2 regions of the Telluria mixta genome follow, and region 1 is predicted to be linked to the other one. Evidence: predicted binding sites of a transcription regulator. Region 1 holds the regulator's gene; the other holds the start of a gene.
What was found. The regulator FNR, encoded in region 1, switches genes on or off when oxygen is low (the NO sensors DNR and NnrR bind a similar motif). The targets are predictions, from matches to a motif close to TTGATNNNNATCAA.

Region 1 (7,459 bases):
TCGTGGTCCGTCTTGCATTCGAACAGCGGCTGGATCACGCGCTCGCGCCACTGGATCGACCGGTTCGATGCCGTCACGGAGCCCTGCGTCTCGAACTGCGACGCGGCCGGCAGCAGGTAGACCCCGTCCGTGCGGCCATGCATCGCCGCCGTCATGCTGGGATAAGGATCGATGACGACCATGAAGTCCAGCTTCTGCATCGCAGCCTTCATGTCCGGCAGGCGCGTCTGGCTGTTCGGCGCGTGGCCCCAATAAAACACGGCACGCAGGTTGGTCGGCTGGTCGACGTACTGGTTATCCTCGAGCACCGCGTCGAACCAGCGCGACACCGTGATGCCCGGCTTTTCCATCAGCTCCTTCGAGCCGAAGCGCGACTTGACCCAGTCGTAATCGACGCCCCACACGGTGGAGAAATGCTTCCAGGCGCCTTCCGCGATGCCGTAGTAGCCGGGCAGCGAATCGCCGTTCGGGCCGACGTCCGTCGCGCCCTGCACGTTGTCGTGGCCGCGGTAGATATTGGCGCCGCCGCCCTGCACGCCGATGTTCCCCAGCGCGAGCTGCAGGATCGAGAGCGCGCGCACGTTCGCCGTGCCCACGTGGTGCTGCGTGATGCCCATGCACCAGACGACGGACGACGGCCTGTTCGTCGCCAGCATCTCGGCCGCCATGCGCACGGAGGCTTCCGGCACGCCCGTTACATCGCTGACCTTGTCAGGGGTCCACTTGGCCACTTCCTTGCGCACGTCGTCCATGCCGTAGGTGCGCGCCGCGATGTACTCCTTGTCCTCCCAGCCGTTGTTGAAGATGTGCCACAGCATGCCCCACACGAACGCGATGTCGGTGCCGGGACGGATGCGCACGTAGTGGTGGGCGAAGCGCGCCGTGCGGGTGAAGCGCGGGTCGACGACGATCATCTTCGCGCCCAGCTCCTTCGCGTGCAGGAAGTGCAGCATCGAGATCGGGTGCGCCTCGGCCGGGTTCGAGCCGATGAACAGCACGGCCTTGCTGTAGTGGAGGTCGTTGAACGAGTTCGTCATCGCGCCATATCCGTAGGTCTGGGCGACGCCGGCCACCGTCGTCGAGTGGCAGATGCGGGCCTGGTGGTCGCAGTTATTGGAACCCCACATCGACACCCATTTGCGCAGCAGGTAGGACTGCTCGTTGTTGTGCTTCGAGCTGCCGATGACCATCAGCGCGTCCGGCCCGGACTGCTCGCGCAGTTTCAGGAGCCGGTCGCCGATCTCGTTGATGGCCTGGTCCCACGTGATGCGCTCGTACTTGCCGTTCACGAGCTTCATCGGATAGCGCAGGCGGTGCTCGCCGAAGCCGTGCTCGCGCACCGACGCGCCCTTCGCGCAGTGGGCGCCCATGTTGATCGGAGAGTCGAACGCGGCTTCCTGGCGGATCCACACGCCATTGCTGACGACGGCCTCCACCGAGCAGCCCACCGAACAGTGGCTGCACACCGTGTGCTTGACCTCCGTGTTCGGCCTGGCCGGCACGGCGTCCGCCGCGGTTGCGGGCTGGATCACGTTCAGCGGCAGGTGGCGCGCGAGGGCGCCGGCACCGGCCGTCACGCCCGCGCCGACGAGGAAGCGGCGCCGTTTCAACCCGCTGTCGCGTGATGTCTTCACCAGGGTCATGGTCGTGGTCTCCTTCTACCAGTAAGCCGCGGTGCGGTAGTAGCGCCGGATGTGTTCCGTCTCGTGATAGCCCTTGGCCTGCTCCGGCTCCGCCGGTGCCGCGGGCCCGGGCTGCGGCTCGGGCGCACGCGCATGCGCGGCCGCGGCGACGGCCAGCGCGCCCAGCGGTGCCGCCTTCAGCAGGCTGCGGCGGGCGGGATCGGGTTGCTTGTCTTTGTCCATGATGGTCCCCTCAAGCGGCAATCGGGTCGGTAGCATCGAGCACGGCAAATGCCTGCGCTTCGATCGACAGGAACGCGTCGACGACGCCCGCGACGATCCGGTAGAAATTCGCGTCCGGGCTGTTCGCGATGTCGGCCAGGCAGGCCGCGTACCAGGGCCGGATGTGCGTCTCGAAAAAGTGTTTTTGCACGGCGAGGCCGCGCGGCGCCATGCCGGGGCCGCCCTGGATCAATACGCGCATCGTTTCGCACAGCGTGCCCAGGTGGTCCTCGAATTCGCCCACGCCGGGCGCGCGGGACAGGCGCAGGCGGGCGAGGTCGTGGCGCAGGTCGGCCAGGGGCGCGTCGTTCAGGTGGCCCGTGAGGTAGAAGGACCCGTACGGATTCAGCGGCGGCGTGCCGGTGCTGATGAACATGGCCGAGAATTCATCGGCCGCGGCGGATGCGTCGACGACGGTGGCGGCCTGGGTCAGCTTCAGCCAGGCGTCCTCGAGAGCGAATTCGCCGGCGGCGGCGATCGGGTCGGCGGCGGCCAGGGCCGCGAGCAGGGCGTCGTCGGGCGGGGCCAGCAGCAGGCGTGCGAACAGCGCGTAGAAATCGGCCCGGGCCTGGTCTTCGTCGGCCAGAGGCAGAGCCTCGCCATCATGCAAAATGGGTGAAGCGGAACGCTGGTCGGCCGACATGGTTCTCCCGTTGGCAAATATTCATGGGAAGTGTAATCCTTGACAATGCGAAGGCGCGCACGCTTGACCTCCACGCGACACTTCGTTGGCAAGGCGACCAACAGCGGGACAAATTCCCTACTTGTGGTAGGGGCTAACGTCTATAATCGGAACATCCCCCGAAGGTCCTCGCCATGATTGCAGCTGATACCCTACCCGCGACTCCCGTCACCGCTAACGCACTCAAGATCAGTTGCGCGGCTTGCAGCATGCACCAGCTGTGCCTGCCGATGGGCCTGGAGGATGCGGACATCGACCGCCTGGACCAGATCATCGGCAAGCGCCGCCGCCTGGAGCGCGACGAGCCGCTGTACAAGATGGGCGAGCCGTTCCGCAACCTGTACGCCGTGCGCTTCGGCCACTTCAAGACGTACCAGATCAACGCGGCCGGAGAAGCGCAGATCACGGGCTTCCAGATGGCCGGCGAGCTGCTCGGCATGGACGCCATCAGCGCCGACCGCCACCACTGCGACGCCGTCGCGCTGGAAGACAGCGAAGTCTGCGAGATCCCGTTCGCGCATCTGCAGGACCTGTTCGGCCAGGTGCCGGCGCTGCTGCGCCACTTCCACCGCATCATGAGCCAGGAAATCACGCGCGAGCAGAACGTCATGCTCCTGCTGGGGAACATGCGCGCCGAGCAGCGCTTCGCCGTCTTCCTCATCAACCTGTCCGCCCGCTACGCGGCGCGCGGCTATTCGTCCACGCGCTTCCAGCTGCGCATGTCGCGCGAAGACATCGGCAACTACCTGGGCCTGACCATCGAAAGCATCAGCCGCCTGCTGTCCCGTTTTAAAAAGCTGGGGCTCGTGCAGGTCGACAAGCGCGAGGTCGTGCTGCTCGAACCGGCGCGGCTGAAGGCGATGGCGGCCGGGACGGAGCAGTGCAGCCCGATGGCCTGACCTTTCGGTAGTTCACGGTCTCCCGGTCCGCATCGACAATGCGGGCGAAGGAGATCGTCCATGCATTCCAGATTCATTCCCCTCGCCGGCCTGCTGCTGGCCACCGCCGCTCACGCCCAGGACAGCGCCGTGCAGGTCTACGGCCGCCTCAACGTCGCCCTCGAACACGCGGACAGTTCCTCCGGCCCCGGCCTCGTGCGCCTCGTGAACAACCGCTCCGTGCTGGGCTTCCGCGGCGGTGAAGACCTCGGCGGCGGCTTGAAAGCCATCTTCCAGATCGAAGGCACGCTGTCGCCGGACACGGGCGCCGGCGCCCTCGCCGCACGCGACACCCGCGTGGGCCTCGCCGGCACCTGGGGCACGCTGTTCGCGGGCCACTGGACGACGGCGTACAACGGCGCCACGTCCGGCCTCGACCCGTTCTATCCGACGACGGCCGGCTTCATGAGCATCATGGGCAACGGTTCCGCGGCGGACGCGGACAACGTCAGCGACACCTCGTCGTTCGACCGGCGCCAGTCCAACTCGATCCATTACTGGAGCCCCGCGTGGCTCGGCCTGTCGCTGCGGGTGACGCACGGCCTGAACGAGGAAAAGCCGGCGAACGGCGCGAAGCCGTCGCTGACGTCGGCCGCCGCCATCTACGAACGGGGCCCGTGGTATGCCGTGCTGGCCGGCGAACGCCACCACGAGTACCAGGGCCCGGGGCTGGACGACACGGGCGCGAAGGCCGCCCTCGCCTACCAGTTCCCGCAGACGCGCATCGCCGTCGTCGCCGAACGGTTGAAATACGGGACGGGGGCCGGCGAGCTGGCGCGCAACGCCGTGTACCTGTCGCTGTCGCACCAGATGGGACCGCACGGCATCCGCATCGGCATCGCGCGCGCGGGCGACGCGAGCGGGCCGGCCGGCACGCGCATCGGCTTCGTGCGCGCCGGCGCGGGCACCGGCGCCACCCACGCGACGCTCGGCTACGACTACACGCTCAGCAAGCGCAGCAGCCTGTACGCGTACACGACGCGCCTGGACAACCGCGCGAACGGCGTCTACGAATTCGCGATCAACAGCTTGGGCGCGGCGCCGGGCGCGACGCTGAAGGCGTACGTGCTCGGCATGCGCCACAACTTCTGATCACACGTAACGTTCCAGCGTGATGACGCGCGGGTCGGCATACACGGCCTTGATGCGCGCATCGTCATTGGCCGCCGTGACGTCGACCCAGGACATGAAGAAGGACCACGGCGCGCCGCCTTCGAGGCTGCTGTCGATATCCGGCATCGGACCGTTCTCGGTCATGGCGACGAGCTTCGTGCCGCTGCTGAGTGCATAGGCCTTGTCGAACTCCGCCTTGTTGTTGATGTAGACGAAGTTGCCGGGATAGGAGTCGATGCCGATGATGTCGACCTTGTCGTTCCCCGGATACCAGGCAGCGTCGTTGCCGCACCAGCACCACAGCAGGTTGTGCAGGCCGTGGTAGTTCATGAGACGGTCGTACATCAGGTTCCACAGCTGCTTGTAAACGGTAGCGCCTTTCGCGCTCCACCAGAACCAGGTACCGCCGGCCTCATGGAGGGGTCGCCAGATGATGGGGACGCCGGCATCGCGCAGCTTTGCGAGCTGGACGGCGATGGCGTCGATATCGCGCAGCGTGTCCGCGTATTCCTGCGTCCCCTTCCTCACGGCCCGGGATGCGTCGAACGTCGTGAACTCGGTGTAGAACGTGTTCGTGCCGACGGTGCCGCCCGACGGCGAATGCCAGTGCCATTGATAGGCGATGATCGGCTTGTCCCCGTGATCCCGGCGCCATGCGATCGAGTTGGCGATCGACGGGTCGGCCGCATCGGGACCGAATGTGAAATAGCCCGGCTGGCCGGTACTCGGATTGATCGCATTGCCGTCCCACAGCCAGGAGTACATCGGGCTGTAGTGCTGCATGTCGAAGCCCCGCAGCAAGGGGTATTGGCCGGTCAGGTTTTTCACGTAGTCGAAATGATCCTGGTCGGTCTGGCCCGAAATGATGAACTTGCCGAACTTCGACAGCAGCCAGCTGTACAACGCTTTGGCGGCGGGCGTCGCGGCCGGATCGACCGGATCGGCGTTGATCGTGAAGCGCCGCACGACGCAGCTCGGGGTCGCGCCCGCCTGGCCGCAGGAATCGATCGTCACGGTGGCGGGCGATGGGGCCACCCGCCTGGACGACGCTGCTGCGACGGACTCGCTACCTGCGCGGCTGGTCGTGCCACCGCAAGCCCCAAGCAATGTCGTGGCCGCCGCGGCACCGGCGCCCTTGAACAACAGGCTGCGGCGGGTCAAAGAAAAATTTTTATCGTTAGACATGTTATCTCCTCCGTAAATGGATTGGCGTTAATCTCACGATGCTTTTCACATCAAAAAATTAACGAATCGATTATTCCACCGGCCCATACATACCCTTCGGGCTCCTCCTTCCCGGCGCATTGTTTAGTGACGTTTCTCGCAACAGCGTGAATACACCCCCCGCGCACCCAGCGTGTTTCGCGAAACAGCACTAAACAACACCGATTTCGCACCTCTTCTGGCCCGTCGACAAAACACGGCGTCAATAATTCGTATATCCGACGTTAATAAATCTTCTTTTGCAATATGTTTTTTTATTAGCGCCGGATTTACGCACATGCACAAGGTAATCGCCGCACTCGACGGCTGGACAACCAGAAGGGGACACATGAAACGCACCAACAAGACTGCCATCGCACTCGCCGTCGCTCACCTGGCGTGGGGAGCGGGAACGGCGCACGCGCAAACCGAGACCGAAGCCAAGGCCGTCGTCGTCGTGACCGGCCAGCGCGCCGCACTGGCCTCGGCGCAAAAACTCAAGCAGGATGCCGACGAGATCGTCGACTCGGTCGTCGCGGACGACATCGGCAAGCTGCCGGACCGTTCCGTCACCGAGGTCCTCCAGCGCGTCGTCGGCATCAGCATCAACCGCCAGGCGGGCGACAACGAGCGCTTCTCGGTCGAGGGCGCCGGGGTCAATATCCGCGGTCTGAACTACGTCCGTTCCGAACTCAATGGACGCGAGGCGTTCGCATCGAACGGCGGCCGCTCGATCAGCTGGGGCGACATCCCGCCCGAACTGATGGCCGGCGTCGACGTCTACAAGAACCCGTCGGCGGAGCAGACCGAAGGCGGCATTTCGGGTCTCGTCAACCTGCGCACGGCGCTGCCGTTCGACTTCAAGGGCCAGCGCGGCGCGCTGTCCGTCGAGGCGACGCACTCCACGCTCAGGAAAGGCAGGCCCGATCCTTCCGTGTCCGGCCTGTACTCGAACCGCTGGAAAACCGGCTTCGGCGAATTCGGCGCCCTGGTCGATATCGCGTCGTCGGACAGTTCCACGCAGACGGACACGTTCCAGTTCGAACCCTTCTTCCCGCGCACCGACATCGAACCGGGCCGCACGGTGTGGATCCCGAAAGGCGCGCAATGGCGCAACTACCAGTACGACCGCAAGCGGCAAGGTGCCTACGGCGCCCTGCAGTGGAAGCGCGACAATCTCCAGAGCCACCTGACCTATTTCCAGTCGCGCTACAAGGACAGCGCGAACGAGCAGTCGATCTTCTCGTCGGCCAGCCCCTATGACCTGAAGGTCAGCCCCGATACCGTGTACGACGCGAAGGGCGCGTTCGTCACGGGCACCCTCAGCGACACGAAGAACGGCGGCATCCCGTTCAGCAATGCGGGCGGCTTCAACAAGGGCGATTCGAAGACCACCGACGTGTCCTGGAACGTGCAGTGGAGGGTGGCCGACAACTGGACGCTCACGAGCGACCTGCAGCACGTGCGCTCCACGGGCAGCCACTTCACCTCGGCGGTCGGCCTGGGCATGCTGATGCCGAACGAGAGCCTCGACCTGCGCGGCAGCCTGCCGACGATTCACTTTACCGATGCCCAGCGCGCCTTCCTGGCCGATCCCGCGAATTACTACTGGGAGTCGA
Region 2 (7,459 bases), 3.2 Mb from region 1:
TATTTCCGCACGCAGCTCGCCCAATCGCGCGACGACGGCAAGCTGCGCGCGTCCGGCCGGCCGATCGCGGCCCTGTCGACGCCCAACGACAACCATCTGGGCATGCGCCTGCCGGTGTACCGGCACGGATCGCTGCTGACCAGCACGGAACAGCGCCACGCGGCCTATCTCGGCTCGCTCGGCATCGCGTTCAGCCTGCCCAAGTTGCTGCACGGCGTGATGGAAGAGATGCCGATCTCGGGCGTGCGTATGACCCTGTTCGACATCGGCCCGCGCGAAGTGATCGGAAACGATACGACGACCTGGCCCAAGATGCTGTTCGACAGCCGCGCCAGCGACCGCAACCCGGCGCCTCCGCTCGACGGCGGCGCCGACATGTTCACGGCGACCCTGCCGCTCGATTTCAACGGGCGCCCATGGCAGACCGTCTACAGCGTGCCGAAAGCCCGGCTCTACACGGATTTCGACGGGTATTATCCGAAGCTCATGATGGCGTTCGGCTTCCTCGGTTCGGTCCTCCTGTACGCCCTGCTGCACATGCTGACCTCGTCGCGCCGCGCCGCCCTCGCGCTCGCGCAGGAGATGACGAGCGAACTGCGCGAGAGCCAGACCAAGCTGCAGCTGTCGCACCAGAAGCTCAGGCGCCTGGCCGACCACGCGTACCAGATCAAGGAAATTGAGCGCAAGCGCATCGCGCGCGAAATCCACGACGACCTGGGCCAGAGCCTGCTCGCGCTGCGCATCGAGGCCGAGCTGCTGGCCGGACGCACGAAAGGCACGCACAGCCACCTGCACAAGCGCGCGCGCACCACGCTGCTGCAGATCGACACGACGATCAAGAGCGTGCGCCAGATCATCAACGACCTGCGGCCGACCGTGCTCGACCTCGGGCTGTCGGCCGCCGTCGAGTGGCAGGTCGACCAGTTCCAGAAGCGCACGGGCATCCAGTGCGACATCCGCGACGACCATGGCGAGATCGCCCTGCCCGACCACTGCGCCACGGCCTTCTTCCGCATCCTGCAGGAATCGCTCACGAACATTGTCCGCCACGCCAACGCCACGCACGTGAAGGTGGAGCTGCGGCTGCATGGCAACTGGCTGTCGCTGACGGTGCGCGACAACGGTTGCGGCCTGCCGCCCGGCGGGCGCAACAAATACGGTTCGTTCGGCCTGGTCGGCATCGAGGAGCGCATCGTCATCCTCGGCGGCACCTGTGCCGTGTTCAGCGAGCCGGACGGCGGCACGACCGTGATGGTATCGGCGCCCGTCGTCGGCGGGCCTGAACAGCCTGTTCTCGCGCAGCAGCAAGTCGGCTCGGGTTCGGCCGTCATCTAACCTTTCCCGTCGCAGCGAGCCTCGCCGTCCTCCCGGACGATGCCTGCGCACGCCCATTCCCCTAGGGTATCGCTACTTCATAAATTAAAATTCATATAGCGTTCTGAGCAACAAATGTTGTTTCTTTGACAAATATCAATATCTCGATAGATTGCCTCAACTACATTGATTACGTGTAAGGCGCACTGACGAACCCAGCAACTCGTTGGCAGATGTCATCACGAACCTTGAGGAAATACTGTCCAGCGCTGGCCCGACAAGCCAACACAACCACAACTAGGGAAAGCAGTCACAACGAGATCTTCAACAACGAATGAGGATGAACAACATGAACGCCAACAACCTGTTTAACGCCGTGATGCAACTCGACCTGGAGCCGATCAAGACGAAGCTGATGCACGTGGAGTCGGGCGAAGGCTGGAGCCTGGACAAGGCCAATGCCGTGGAAAAGGAATATCGCCGCTTTCTGTGCCTGATGAAAATGTATCCGGATGAATCCATCGCGCCCCTGGTCGATGTGGACACGTTCTGGCACTACCACATCCTCGACACGATGAAGTACGCGGTCGACTGCGAGCAGGCGTTCGGCTACTTCGTCCATCATTACCCGTATGTCGGCCTGCGCGGCGGGGATGACGAGCAGTTCCGCATCGACAGCGGCGAACGCATGCAGAGCCTGTACGAGGCCACGTTCGGCGAAGCCTATCCGGCGACGGACGCCGCGGCCTATTGCGCCGGCCCCTGGGACCAGCCGCAGGCACGCGGCGCCAAGCCGATCAGGATTGCCACCGCCTACTGCGCCGGTCCGTGGGACAACCAGGGCGCGGGCGCCGGCCGGGCCGCGACGGCCTACTGCGCCGGTCCGTGGGACAAACCGCACGCGCACAACGCCGTCAACACCGCCACCGCGTACTGCGCGGGACCATGGGACAAGGGCAGCGGCACCGCCTACTGTGCCGGTCCGTGGGACAAGAAGAAGGCGCTCGCACAGGCCGCAACGGCCTACTGCGCGGGCCCGTGGGACAAACGGGTGCCGGGCGCGGTCAATGCCGACACGGCCTACTGCGCCGGTCCGTGGCGTCCGGCTGCCGCGCTGAACATCTGACGACAGCCGCGTGCAGGCACGCCCGCCCCGATGTGAGGGCGGGCTTTTCATTGCTATGCCGGCGGCCGGCACCTGTAAAGCCGTCCATGCAATAACAGCGATATCTTTGAAGCATATCAATAACTACGTCGATTGCCCCAACTATATTGACCACGTGCAACAAGCGTCGGCAAACCACTTTTGAGCTGCGACGCACGGCAGACAGGTGCAGATGGGATTTTCATGGCAACAACGCTGAGAGACGCGTTTTCGGTCACCCGATACTCGTTCTGGGTCGGTGCACTGCTGTCCTCGCTGGTCGGCAGCGTGCTGTACCTGGTCACGGCACGCTCGATCGAGAGCGACGCGGAGACCCGCTTCGTCAGCCATGCCCGCCACGCGCAAAGCGTCATCAATGTGCGCGTGAAATCGTACACGGACCTGCTGCGTGCCACGGGCAGCATGATCCAGAGTACCGACGTGCTGACCTACCAGAATTTCCATGAGTTCGCGCGCGGACTGGATCTGGCACAGCATTTCCCCGCGGTCGATTACATCAATTATGCGGTGTACGTGCCCCACGAGCGGCGCGACGGTGTCGTCGCGGACTTGCGCAAGAACGTGTCGCGCATCTTCGGCAGACCGGTTGACGTGGATATATCGCCGCCGGGCGACCGGTCCTCCTACCTCGTGGTCGCCTTCGTCGAACCCGCACCGCCGGGTGCGCGTTACTATGGCGTCGACCTGATGGCCAACCGCTATTTCGGCAGCCAGCTGATCGAAGAGCGGGACCGCGGCGTGATCTTTTCGGCAGGCACCCCGATCCAGGTGCTGTCCCAGCCGAACAATATCTACCTGGGCATGCGGATGCCGGTCTATCGCGGCGCGGGCCCGATCAATACGGTCGAGCAACGCCGCGCCGCTTATGTGGGCTCCCTCGGCATCGCTTTCAGCGTCCGCAAACTCCTGCACGGCGTCATGGACGAGATCCCCATCGCCGGGCTGCGCATGACGCTGTACGACGTCGGCCCGGGCCTGGACGCGCAGGGCCGCGATGCATCCGACAAATTACTCACCCTGTTCGACAGCCGCGGCACCTCGGCCAACCCGACACCGGCGCTCGAAACCGGCGACGACGTGTTCACGACGACCCTGCCGCTCGATTTCAACGGCCGCCTGTGGAAGACCGTCTACAGCGTGCACAAGTCCGCGCTGTACACGGAGTTCGACACCTATTATCCGAAGCTGATGATGGCGTTCGGGTTCCTCGGCTCGATTTTGCTGTACGCCCTGCTGCATACGCTGACCTCGTCGCGTCGCGCCGCCCTCGCGCTCGCGCAGGAAATGACGAGCGAACTGCGCGAGAGCCAGACGAAGCTGCAGCTGTCGCACCAGAAGCTCAGGCGCCTCGCCGACCACGCATACCAGATCAAGGAGATGGAACGCAAGCGCATCGCGCGCGAAATCCACGACGACCTGGGCCAGAGCCTGCTCGCGCTGCGCATCGAGGCCGAGCTGCTGGCCGGACGCACGAAGGGCACGCACAGCCACCTGCACAAGCGCGCCCGCGCCACGCTGCTGCAGATCGATACGACGATCAAGAGCGTGCGCCAGATCATCAACGACCTGCGGCCGACCGTGCTCGACCTGGGCCTGTCGGCCGCCGTCGAGTGGCAGGTCAACCAGTTCCAGCGGCAAACCGGCATCCAGTGCGAAATCCGCGACGACCATGGCGAGATCGCCCTGCCGGACCACTGCGCCACGGCCTTCTTCCGCATCCTGCAGGAATCGCTCACGAACATTGTCCGCCACGCCAATGCGACGCACACGAAGGTGGAGCTGCGCCTGCACGGCGGCTGGCTGTCGCTGACGGTGCGCGACAACGGTTGCGGCCTGCCGCCCGGCGGGCGCAACAAATACGGTTCGTTCGGCCTGGTCGGCATCGAGGAGCGCATCGTCATCCTCGGCGGCACCTGTGCCGTGTTCAGCGAGCCGGACGGCGGCACGACCGTGATGGTATCGGCGCCCGTCATCGGACCTGAACAGCCTGTTCTCACGCAGCAGCAGGAACACGGTTCAGGCTCGGCCGTGATCTGACCCTCCACTTCCCCCTTTCCACGTCTTTCTCATGCCTGCAGGCTATGCCCTGTACATGGCACTACTACGTCTTTTACATTCATACCTAGACTTTTAAGCAACGAATGTTGCTTATTTGACAAATATCAATAACTTAACGAATTATTTCATTTACATTGATCACGTGTAAGGCGCTGCGGGAAATGCATAAAAAGTTGTCCGCCGTCATCACATGCATTAAGGAAATATTGTTCGTCGACAGTCGATTCACCGCTCACAACGACAACTAGGGATAGCAGTATTCAACCAACAACATGAGGATGACAATGAACACCAACGACCTGCTCAAAGCCGTGATGCAACTCGACCTGGAACCGATCAAGACAAAACTGATGCACGTGGAATCCGGCGAAGGCTGGAGCCTGGAAAAGGCCAATGCCGTCGAAAAGGAATATCGCCGCTTCCTGTGCCTGATGAAACTGTATCCGGAAGAAGACACGGCACCGCTCGTCGACGTCGACACGTTCTGGCACTACCACATCCTCGACACGATGAAATACGCCAAGGATTGCGAGCAGGCGTTCGGCTACTTCCTGCACCACTATCCGTACGTCGGCATGCGCGGCGACGACGACGACCAGTTCCGCCTCGACAGCGGCGAGCGCATGCGTGAACTGTACGAAGCCACTTTCGGCGAAGATTATCCAGGCGCCCCGGTCGAAGCCGCAGCGTCGCCGGTTTCCGGGGACGCCGCCGGCAACGGGACCGCATGGTGCGCCGGTCCGCGCATCGACGCCGCCGCCGGCAATGGCACCGCCTGGTGCGCCGGTCCGCGCGTCGAGGCCGCCTCCGGCAGCGGCACCGCGTGGTGCGCCGGTCCGCGCGTCGAGGCCGCCTCCGGCAACGGCACCGCATGGTGCGCCGGTCCGCGCGTCGAGGCGCAGGCAAAGCGCGCGGAAGGTGCCATCAGTGCCGGCACCGCATGGTGCGCCGGTCCGCGGCTCGAAGTACGGGCCAAGGGTACGCAAGCCGCCAGCGGCGTCGCGACGGCATGGTGCGCAGGCCCGCGCGTCGAGGCAAAAGTCAGATCCGGGGAAGGCGCCGTCAGCGCCGCCACGGCATGGTGTGCAGGTCCGCGTGCGGGCGGTGCCATCGGCGCCGCCACCGCATGGTGCGCCGGCCCGCGTGGGGCGTCCCGCGCCGCGTGAGGTAAGCAGACGCTACCTCGTCCCGCAGTCCTCCTGGCGCGGCCGCCTTCACCAGGCAGCGCCAGCCTGACCCGTCCGTCATCCGCGGACGGATTTTTTTGGCTCATACCATCGCCTTCCCTCGAAACAGCATAACCATCTTGCGTTCCGCGCCAGCGTCAACTGTTCGAACTGCCAGGTTCGCGACACATTATAATACGCGTAAGTTGCAAATAATTAACAATGCATAACCGGCGTGCGCCGAAGAGATGTGGAGATGGGATTTTCATGGCGACGACGCTGAGAGACGCTTTTTCGGTCACCCGCCTCTCGTTCTGGGCCGGCGCACTGCTGTCGTCACTGGTCGGCAGCCTCCTGTACATCGTGACGGCGCACTCGATCGAAGGCGACGCCGAGACGCGTTTCGTCAACCATGCCAGGCACGCGCAGAGCGTGATCAGCGTACGCGTCAAGTCATACACGGACCTGCTCCGCGCCGCGGGCAGCATGCTGCAGAGTACGGACATCATGACGCACCGCCGGTTCCACGAATACGTGCGGGGACTGGATTTGCCGCGCAATTATCCGGCGGTCGACAGCATGAATTTCGCGGCCTGGGTCACCGAGTCCGACCGCGTCGCCTTCATGGATGACCTGCGCGAGGAAATGCAACGCCATCTCGGCAAGGACGTGCAACTCGAGATCTCGCCGCCGGGTCTCCGCCCCTATTATCTGGCGATGGCCTACTTCGAACCCGACCCGAAGAACCCCGCGCTCTACGGCATCGACCTGGCCACCAATCGCTACTTCAGCAGGCAATTGATGGAGTCGCGCGACCAGGGCACGCTGTACGCGTCCGGCACGCCGATCCCGGCGTTGTCCACCCCGAACAACATCTACCTCGGGATGCGCGCACCGATCTACCGCTTCGGCATGCCGGTCAACGACGTCGAACAACGCCGTGCGGCCTATGTCGGTTCGCTCGGGATCGCATTCAACCTGCCCAAGCTGCTGAACGGCGTCATCGACGAGGTCCCGATCAAGGGCCTGCGCATGACCTTGTACGATATCGGCGCCGGCATGGATGCCGCCGGCCGCGATGTCACCGGACGCCCGCTCGCGCTGTTCGACAGCCGCGGCACGACCCGCGATCCGACGCCGGCACTCGACAGCGGCGACGACGTATTCACGACCACGCTGCCGCTCGATTTCAACGGCCGGCCCTGGAAGACCATCTACAGCGTGCACAAGTCCGCGCTATACACGGAGTTCGACACCTATTATCCGAAGCTGATGATGGCGTTCGGGTTCCTCGGCTCGATTTTGCTGTACGCCCTGCTGCATACGCTGACCTCGTCGCGCCGCGCCGCCCTCTCGCTCGCGCAGGAAATGACGAGCGAACTGCGCGAGAGCCAGACCAAGCTGCAGCTGTCGCACCAGAAGCTCAGGCGCCTGGCCGACCACGCGTACCAGATCAAGGAAATTGAACGCAAGCGCATCGCGCGCGAAATCCACGACGACCTGGGCCAGAGCCTGCTCGCGCTGCGCATCGAGGCCGAGCTGCTGGCCGGACGCACGAAAGGCACGCACAGCCACCTGCACAAGCGCGCCCGCGCCACGCTGCTGCAGATCGACGCGACGATCAAGAGCGTGCGCCAGATCATCAACGACCTGCGGCCGACCGTGCTCGACCTCGGGCTGTCGGCCGCCGTCGAGTGGCAGGTCAACCAGTTCCAGCGGCGCACGGGCATCCAGTGCGAGATCCAGGACGACCATG

Region 2: P0M04_RS01240 (glycine-rich domain-containing protein) is a predicted target of FNR. The motif match lies at 4,632-4,645, and genes of this name have one in related genera.

The regions. Positions count from the first base shown of each region.
Region 1 is NZ_CP119520.1:4,554,539-4,561,997, reverse strand. Features, by position in the region: gene P0M04_RS20375 (formate dehydrogenase subunit alpha) at 1-1,643, opposite strand, end outside; gene P0M04_RS20370 (formate dehydrogenase) at 1,659-1,865, opposite strand; gene P0M04_RS20365 (TorD/DmsD family molecular chaperone) at 1,876-2,547, opposite strand; gene fnr (fumarate/nitrate reduction transcriptional regulator Fnr) at 2,796-3,485, shown strand; gene P0M04_RS20355 (porin) at 3,546-4,616, shown strand; gene P0M04_RS20350 (glycosyl hydrolase) at 4,617-5,822, opposite strand; gene P0M04_RS20345 (TonB-dependent receptor) at 6,190-7,459, shown strand, end outside.
Region 2 is NZ_CP119520.1:269,030-276,488, forward strand. Features, by position in the region: gene P0M04_RS01225 (sensor histidine kinase) at 1-1,335, shown strand, start outside; gene P0M04_RS01230 (glycine-rich domain-containing protein) at 1,655-2,440, shown strand; gene P0M04_RS01235 (sensor histidine kinase) at 2,663-4,516, shown strand; gene P0M04_RS01240 (glycine-rich domain-containing protein) at 4,822-5,703, shown strand; gene P0M04_RS01245 (sensor histidine kinase) at 5,971-7,459, shown strand, end outside.